4 regions of the Priestia sp. YIM B13489 genome follow, and region 2 is predicted to be linked to each of the others. Evidence: riboswitches for the same ligand, from Rfam matches in the RefSeq annotation. Region 2 holds a riboswitch; each other region holds the start of a gene.
The links. Region 2 has a riboswitch for S-adenosylmethionine ahead of ACFX4W_RS23995 (trans-sulfuration enzyme family protein). Riboswitches for the same ligand answer to the same signal wherever they lie in the genome.

Region 1: linked by a shared signal. The riboswitch ahead of ACFX4W_RS24710 (sulfite oxidase-like oxidoreductase) and the one ahead of ACFX4W_RS23995 (trans-sulfuration enzyme family protein) in region 2 are both predicted to bind S-adenosylmethionine.
Region 3: linked by a shared signal. The riboswitch ahead of ACFX4W_RS16975 (methionine ABC transporter ATP-binding protein) and the one ahead of ACFX4W_RS23995 (trans-sulfuration enzyme family protein) in region 2 are both predicted to bind S-adenosylmethionine.
Region 4: linked by a shared signal. The riboswitch ahead of ACFX4W_RS16630 (phosphoadenylyl-sulfate reductase) and the one ahead of ACFX4W_RS23995 (trans-sulfuration enzyme family protein) in region 2 are both predicted to bind S-adenosylmethionine.

The regions. Positions count from the first base shown of each region.
Region 1 is NZ_JBHZOQ010000053.1:3,664,216-3,666,413, forward strand. It holds gene ACFX4W_RS24705 (MogA/MoaB family molybdenum cofactor biosynthesis protein) at 1-406, shown strand, start outside; gene ACFX4W_RS24710 (sulfite oxidase-like oxidoreductase) at 440-1,102, opposite strand; SAM riboswitch class I at 1,178-1,284, opposite strand; gene ACFX4W_RS24715 (hypothetical protein) at 1,429-1,797, opposite strand; gene ACFX4W_RS24720 (putative polysaccharide biosynthesis protein) at 1,811-2,198, opposite strand, start outside.
Region 2 is NZ_JBHZOQ010000053.1:3,538,073-3,540,270, reverse strand. It holds gene ACFX4W_RS23995 (trans-sulfuration enzyme family protein) at 1-1,050, opposite strand, end outside; SAM riboswitch class I at 1,122-1,239, opposite strand; gene ACFX4W_RS23990 (hypothetical protein) at 1,406-2,068, opposite strand; gene ACFX4W_RS23985 (hypothetical protein) at 2,138-2,198, opposite strand, start outside.
Region 3 is NZ_JBHZOQ010000053.1:2,185,095-2,187,292, forward strand. It holds gene ACFX4W_RS16975 (methionine ABC transporter ATP-binding protein) at 1-927, opposite strand, end outside; SAM riboswitch class I at 1,059-1,166, opposite strand; gene ACFX4W_RS16980 (thioredoxin family protein) at 1,347-1,646, opposite strand; gene ACFX4W_RS16985 (toprim domain-containing protein) at 1,661-2,011, opposite strand; gene ACFX4W_RS16990 (YusG family protein) at 2,193-2,198, opposite strand, start outside.
Region 4 is NZ_JBHZOQ010000053.1:2,126,279-2,128,476, forward strand. It holds gene ACFX4W_RS16625 (sulfate permease) at 1-571, opposite strand, end outside; gene ACFX4W_RS16630 (phosphoadenylyl-sulfate reductase) at 591-1,304, opposite strand; SAM riboswitch class I at 1,559-1,661, opposite strand; gene cdaS (sporulation-specific diadenylate cyclase CdaS) at 1,975-2,198, shown strand, end outside.

The DNA of each region.
Region 1 (2,198 bases), 130 kb from region 2:
GATCCAACTTCTGAAAGAACACGACATGCAGGTCGCTTCCTATGAAATTGTAAAAGACGACCAAACGTCGATTCAACAAGCGATACTTGCCGGATGCAGTGCTGAGGACATTGACGTTGTTCTCACAAACGGCGGGACCGGCATTACAAAACGAGACGTCACAATTGAAGCCGTTCAAGCGCTGATTCATAAAGAAATCGTTGGGTTTGGCGAGCTGTTTCGCATGCTGAGCTACACCGAAGACATTGGCAGCGCAGCAATTATGAGCCGAGCAATTGCCGGGACGATTAACGAAAAAGCCGTTTTTTCTACACCAGGATCAAGCGGTGCTGTTCGTCTAGCTATGACCAAGCTGATTTTGCCTGAACTTCGCCACGTTGTGTGGGAATTAAACCGCCAGCGCTGACAAAATGCCTATGCACACGCATAGGCATTTTCATTAATCATAGTCTTTATGTACCCACTCATCTTCTGGAATGCCTAAATCTTCTCCAGAAAAACGCTCTTCTTTAAACGGATCTCCTCTAAGATGAAAGCCGTTTTGCTCCCAAAAGCCAGGATGATTTTCATCAATAGCTTCAAAGCCTCGGAGCCATTTAACACTTTTCCAAAAGTACAAATGCGGAACAACCAATCGCAGCGGATATCCGTGCTTAGCTGTAAGCGGCTCTCCGTTAAAGGAATGAGCGAGAAGAATATCGTCTCTCAGTAAATCTTTTACCTCAATGTTTGACGTATAGTCATTATCTCCGTGCAGCATGATGTATTTACTTTTTAGCTCCACGCCAACTGCTTTTAAAAAGTCTGTAAACAGCACGCCCGTAAATTCATTATCAAGCCTTGTCCATCTCGTTACGCAGTGAATATCACATTTCACCGTCGTTTGCGGCATGTCCAATATATCTTGATACGAAAGCGTCACTTCCTTGTCTACCAACCCAAATACCCGAAGCGTCCATTCCTCTAAGTTATACTCCGGCACGTCGCCTTCATGTAAAATCGGAAAGCGCTCCGTTACTACCTGACCCGGAGGCACTCGTCCTTCATACTTTGGATCAATTTCCGGTGTTTTCATTCGTTTAATACGGTCTGCTTTGTTCAAATTATCACCTCATTGTTTTTTATACATAAAAAGCCCTTCCTTAAATAAATAAGGAAGAGCTTTGTTTCAGCTTCTTCCTTATCTCTAAGAGCAGTACACTCTTAAGGATTTGGCACCATTCTGTCATAGACAGCGGTTGCCGGGTTTCACAGGGCCAGTCCCTCCACCTCTCTTGATAAGGAAACAAATTGTATTTGTTTTATGTAATAAAGTCAGTATTAAGCTTTTTGTCATAATTGTCAATATTATTTTTCTTTTCCGCAAAAAAACTTTAAAAACAGGTAGGGTTATAAGATTTTAGTCTACTAAAATACCATATAAAACCTTTACCCTTCTCCATCAATCATCGTATACTTCTTGGCAAAACGCTTGTAGTAAATTTGCTCATCCTCTTGTCCATCGTTAAAAACAAGTCGGTTATGATCAATATCTTTTTCTTTTAACATATAGCCTTTTTCATTCATCATATGAATATATTCATCTAAATGTCCTTTTTTCACCATATAGTGAAGAGCATCATCTGAATCTGTAGTCCTCGCTACATCTTGACTTCCCACTTCTAGCTTGAATACAGCTGTTGCTGTTTGAACGGGACGATAATCGCCAAACAATCTTTCCCAATTTAATAGCAGCAGCGCGCCGGAAATTATTATACACCCTCCAGCCGCCACGGTTAGTACAAATCGTTTTGACACTACTTTCTCTCCTTTACATTCTTTTTCTTCTATTTAATACAACGGATTGCCCTAAACTTGTTTTTACGCCAAGTCCTAGATACACGGCAGCACCTAAAGCAATTGAAATACAAGATGTGCTCATCGCAAGTGAAGATGCAGACAGCTTATTTTCTAAAAAATAGTGAGAAGTATAATTGCCGATAATCACAGCGGCTGACATCACACTTACTAATAAAACAGGTGTCAACGCAGCTTGTCCCAGTGATTGAACTCGGTAAGAAATGGATTTTTCAATTAAATAAAAGTTATATATAACCGATACACCATACCCTCCGTAAGTCGCGACAACCGGTCCAATTTCTTTTAAGCATGAAACCAGCAGTACGTTTAATACTATCTTCACAACAATTCCTAAGCCC
Region 2 (2,198 bases):
TCCGACACGATTTCGAATTTCTTCCGGAATATCAGCATGTGTTTGACGAGCTGGGAATGTCATTAAACTTTCCACGCCTCCTAAGCTTTCTGCAAATGTAATAACTTTGACATTTTCTAAAAGTACTGACACGATGTCAGGGTGTGAGACAGCAAAAGAAATCATGCCTCCAAATCCAGTTGCTTGTTTCTTCATGATTTCATAGCCTGGATGTGTTTCAAGACCAGGGTAATACACTTTTTCCACGAGATCATGAGCAGTAAGCCAATTTGCAATTTTCAGTGCATTTTCATTATGCTTTTCCATACGAAGCGCTAGCGTTTTAACACCGCGTAATAACAGCCAGCTATCCTGTGGACCTAAGATTGCCCCAGCTGCATTTTGATAAAAACGAATTTTCTCTCCTAAGCTACTACATCGAGCGACTACAAGACCAGCAACTACATCATTATGACCCCCAATGTATTTGCTTGCACTATGTATCACAATATCTGCTCCAAGCTCTAAAGGACGCTGATAATAAGGGGACATGAAGGTATTGTCAACGATGGTAAGCAAATCATGCTGTTTAGCTAACGCAATTGCTTCTGGCAAATCAGTCACGTGCATCATTGGATTCGTAGGTGTTTCAATAAATAAAGCTTTCGTATTGGGACGAAGCGCATCTTTTACTTGTTCGAGATGGGCTGTGTTGACGTACGAAACAGTAATTCCTTGCTCTGAAAAAATTTCATTTAGTACTCGGTACGTTCCTCCGTATAAATCCTCTGATACAATTAAATGATCTCCGTTTTTAAATAGTGCTAAAACTGCCATTACACCCGCCATTCCTGAAGCGAATGCTACTCCTACTTCTCCTTTTTCCAAAGCAGCAATTGCTTCTTCCAATGCTGTACGAGTAGGATTTGCCGTACGTGCATAGTCAAATCCTGTACTTTGCCCTAAAGCAGGATGAGCAAATGTTGATGCTTGGTAAATGGGGGTTGTAATAGAACCTGTTGAAGGGTCACGACCTACTCCTGAACGAACTAATAAAGTTTCAATTTTCATCTATTTCTCTCCTTAACTCAAAATAAAAAACACTCTTCACAGATGGAAGAGTGTTCGTTTATACACGATTTCTCTCATCTGTTAGAACAATACTGATGTTCCACAGGAATTAGCACCGTTCAAATGAATGTTTCATTTGATGGTTGCCGGGCATCGCAGGGCCAGTCCCTCCGCCACTCTGGATAAGAGTTCTATATAATTGTTGGTGGTTAACGTTTGTTGTTAATAACTTTAATAAAGATTTTCTATATTGTCAACATAATTTTCTAAAAAATTTAAATCGTCTCATTTGTTTATTCAATATACTTGTCCTGATAAACACATAAAAAAAGAGACGAAAGCGAGGTCTCTTTTTTTAAGGCAAGTGTACAGATTTTACGTGAGCTAACTTCCAATACATACTTTCTCCATTTGCCGTAATTAGTTCAACAATATTATTAGAAACTTCTTTAAGTACGCCAATCTTTTCTGATTGATCCCCTAAATCTAATACGACCAGCTGATTTTCATATTTTTTAAGCTGCTCTTCAAAGTTTCTGACAAAAGGTGCAGAGGCGGGCCTTACGGGGAGCTCTTTGTCACTTAAAGAATAAGGGGTTAACTCATTACTGTAAGGGGTAAGCCATTTCAAATGATGCAGAGAAACAAAGACATTTTTATACACTGGAGAATAAAACACAAGATAATCATTCAGCACGCTTGTGATATAGCCATGCAATGATTTCCCTCCCGTTACATAAATTTCAATAAATTTCCCTTTTGCCTGCTGTAAAATATTACGATAAGAAATCCGCTGACTTTCTTCTATCAAATTCTCTTCTATTTCACGTAAAACCGTATAGTCTTCTTCGGATACTTCCCGCAAACGATGCATGTGTAAAAGAGGAATATACAAATAATCATGTCCATTATACAAAACCATAATATCTAATCCAAGATCAATAAGTCTGCCAACAAATCTCGTTTTACCTGAAATATCCAACTCCACAATTTTATTGATATAATGATTCATACTCATACTCATTCTCCTCCTTTTTCCTATATGTTAGAAAAGGTGCTTTATAAGCACCTTTTATGTTCCATTTCATCATGCTTTCCAACGATAATTTTTCGTTTTAATAACTTTCTCGGCCGGTGCTGAAGAGCGT
Region 3 (2,198 bases), 1.4 Mb from region 2:
CGTCCCGTATGAACCTGTTTGTGTATGAGAAATCTTTCCTTGCAAAATATTAATCGTTACATCAAACTGTTTTAAAATCGTTGTAATGAGCGGTTGCTCTGCTTTTCCGCCAACAAACGTAAGCTGAATAATTTGCCCGCTTGGATATAACCCCTGTACTTGTTCAATTGTTTCAAACGTTTCTTCTGGTTCAGAAATCTGTTGAACGAACCGTTTTGTAATCGGCTGCTTAGGTTTTCTGAATACTTCTAGCACTTGTCCTTCTTCTACCACTGCCCCATTTTCCATAACGGCTACCCGATGACAAATTTTACGAATAACGTGCATTTCATGAGTAATCAATACAATGGTTAACCCTAGCTTCTCATTAATATCTACTAACAGATCTAAAATGGAATCTGTCGTTTGAGGATCAAGCGCTGATGTTGCTTCATCACACAGCAATACTTTTGGGTTATTGGCTAGCGCTCGAGCAATACCAACACGCTGCTTTTGTCCACCGCTAAGCTGTGATGGATAAGCATTTTCACGCCCTTCAAGCCCGACTAACTTGATAAGCTCGTCTACTCGTTTCATTCTTTTTTCTTTTGAGATCCCTGCTATTTCTAACGGAAAAGCAATATTTTCTCGCACCGTACGCGACCACAAGATATTAAAGTGCTGAAATACCATACTAATTTCTTGTCTAGCTTTTCTGAGTTTTCCGCCTTTAATTTTTCCAATATCATTACCTGCTACTTCTACCGTTCCTGTCGTTGGTGTTTCTAACCCGTTTAGCAAGCGAATTAAAGAACTTTTCCCCGCTCCGCTATAACCAATAATTCCGTAAATTTCACCTTGGTTAACGGTTAGATTCACATTATCAACAGCTGTTATTTGACCACTTTTGGCCTGATAAATTTTTGTAACGTCTGTTAATGTAATCATATTTCTTCACCTTCTTTAGTAAAAACTTAATTATGTTAGGTTGCCCTATAGGATGAAAAAGCCGTAAAACAATTTTCCCCATCAAAAAAGCCTCTCTGCGCATGACAGAAAGGCTCGATATTTAATCCTTTCTCTCATCTTTCAAAGCACATAGCTTTGCAGGAATTGGCACCATTTCAGTTAGTCTGACGGTTGCCGGGTTTCACAGGGCTCAGTCCCTCCACCTCTCTTGATAAGAGTTCGCAACAATTATTTTGTTTTTGGGAAATATTCATTCATTTATGAACATTCATGAGTGTGATTTTAGCATGTGTCAGATAGGCTGTCAACAGGTTTTGTTCTTGGGATAATATCCCAAGATTCCAACAGCCCCAACGGTTCACTCTCTTTCAATTTCTTCATTTTAAACAAACGTTTGATTATCGAAGCTCTTCAAGTACGTGCTCGATGGAATGAAACGCATAGAGTTTTTTTACCATTTCGCCATTTTTCACTTCAATCAAACAAGGTACACTTTCAATTGAAAATATTTCTGCTTTTGAAGGCATATAATTTAAATTGCTCATTCCGATGGTCACACCGGGCAGCATCGCTTCTGCTACGGTTAACATTTTTTTTGCCAGCTGACATGTCCCGCAAAAAGGTGTATGGAAAAAGATAAACGTTCTTTGTCCTTCTTTTAACTGATCTTCAAGCTGTTTTTCGCTCCATTCTTGCATGTTGCTCATTCCTTTTATGTTAAAAATTCTGCATTAACATCGATATTGGCACTCAGTAATACTGTTGCTATGTGATGTCTAGGGGCGGCAGCAACCTCTCGGTACATTTTATCAATATATAGATGCTCTGCTTCCGGAAGCTCTCGTTTAAATTGTTTTCTTAGCTTATTCCCTGAATCATCAGAGTCAACAAGTATGTATACCTCTTTGTTAAACGTACAGTCAATAATTTCATCCAGCTTTGATAAACTAATCGTACCGTTTGTACAGATAATTTCAATTGGTTCTCGAATGATATCTTGGATACGCTTTTTATCTGATTTTCCTTCGACAATAATTACTTTTTCAATTTCAATTAGCCCCATTTTCATCACCCATAATCGTCAGTTGTATAGTAACATCATTTCTTTATGCTATACAATATTCGTTAATGTATCACAGTTCACCTGTTTTTTAAAAGAAATTTGCAAGAAAGAACTGTTTTAAAAAGCAGCTTAGGCCATATTGTTTCCATAAGACAAGAAAAACAGTGGCAGTTGCCACTGTTTAGCA
Region 4 (2,198 bases), 1.4 Mb from region 2:
CATTTGCCACGTTATTCATTCCAGCTGAGAAGGCTTCAAAGAATCCCGTCGCTATAACTAAAATCGTTAAAACTCTTTTCCACGTTCCCTTTGCTTCTTTTTTATGCGCTCCGCGTTTTATCACTTTTCCAATCAAAAAAGCAATGACAAATGAAACCAGCGGAACAATAATCCAAAAAGACATGACAACTAAAAGTTTTTCCACATACAGAGATTGATAAGCTACGCCTACTCCAACAACTGAACCAACCGTTACTTCACTTGTTGATAGAGGAATACCAATTAAATTCGCGAAAAAGAGTGACAGCGTTGCAGCAGCCAGAATGATAATAACTAATTCTACTGACAGCAATTTTTCAGGTATGATACCTGAACTGATGGTTTTTACCACCTCGCCGCCTCCGATAATGGCTCCGAGCACAATACCTACAGCACAGATGAACAGGGCTACTCTTTTCTTTTTAATCGCACCGGAGCCGTATGAAACGCCCATAGCTGCTGCTGCACCGCTTGCCCCAATATTCATTGCAAAAAAAAGCGCAATGATAAAGGCAACATATAAAAGCATCATTTATTCAGCTCTTTCGTATTTAAGATTCGTGTAATCCGCATTCAACTTTTTGTGTACCTGCCCATCTTCCTGAACGTAAATCGTCTACATTGTAGGCAGGTGCGGTACAGGGCTCACAGCCGATACTTGGGTAGCCTTGATCATGAAGTTTGTTATATGGTAAATCATGCTTATACACATAGCGCCAAACTTCTTTCCAGGACCAATGAATTAACGGGCAGACTTTCACTTTCTTGAATTTCTCATCTTTATTAAAATAATTCGTGTTGGCACGAGATTCAGACTGCTCGCGTCTCAAACCAGAAATCCACGCATCATAAGGAGCAAGAGATTCCCTTAGCGGGATGATTTTTCGAATTTGACAGCATAGGTTAGGCTGACTCTTCCAAAGCTCATCTCCATGTTTCTCAGCTTGTTCTGCAAGCGTTAAATCCGGTTTTTTCATATGAATACGCAAATCAGGAAAGCGTTCTTTAATTGCATCAATTACTTCATATGTTTCTTTAAAATGAACGCCCGTATCTAAAAAGACAATTTCAGCATCTTTTTTCACTTTTGAAATTAAATCAATTAACACGATTCCTTCGATACCAAAGCTTGATGCGTAAATAATTGAATCTCCGTAGGTATCATACGCCCACTGCAATGCTGAAAGGGCTCCTTTTGTTTCATCTTCACTGTCGAACTCTGGAAATGTATCACTCCAGTTTTCGTACGTATATAAGTCTGCCATTTTCTTCACTCCAATTCTTAGTTATCCGCGTTATCCAATAAAAAAAGACGGTTTTACCCACTAGAATTGGATAAAACCGCCTCTAGTGTGTCTAGTCAGCGAAACTATTTAATTCTTACTTTGCTTCGACATGCTCAAAAATTTGTTTTAAGTCGGGGGTTACAGTCATTGGTGTCCCTCCTCAAATTATCGCTTGCGCTATATCAAAATAAAAAGTCTTCCATATTGAAAGACTGGGTAGGCAATAAATTTTCACCTTATCTTTCAAAATGATACACACTTTGCTGGAATTAGCACCTTGCTAAGCAGGTTGCCGGGGTTCAGCGGGCCAGATCCCTCCACCACTCTTGATAAGCATTTTTTAAAAATTTTAGCATATTTAGAATATTTGTCAACATTAAAAATCATATATCCGATAAGAAAACTATACTTTAAATTCACAGAAATATCTATACTTTTATTTAAAACAACATATGTAAATTTAACCCAAATGTGAACATATCAATTTATAAAACGCTTTCTTTTTTCTCCAACTTTTTATATTCTCTTGCTAAATAAAACACAAAACCTCTCTATAAAATTAATAAGGGATTTATAAGCTTTACGGATAATTCACCCACATTAGCACACATTACAGATAACACTGACTGACAGATAGGAGCTATATAAGATGGAGAGACAACCTTTTCAATTAGACGATACAATTAAAAATAATGTGCGAACATATTTACAGCAGATTTCAACTGAAGCCTCTAATTTAATTAAACATTTAGACACGAGTGATCATTGTATCCTATGTGATTTTGAGGAGATGAGAAGGTTATTTCAAGATGTTCAAGCTACGGCTGCCTCTTATTACTTGCGCCATTATTTATCGCCTTATACATTTGAATA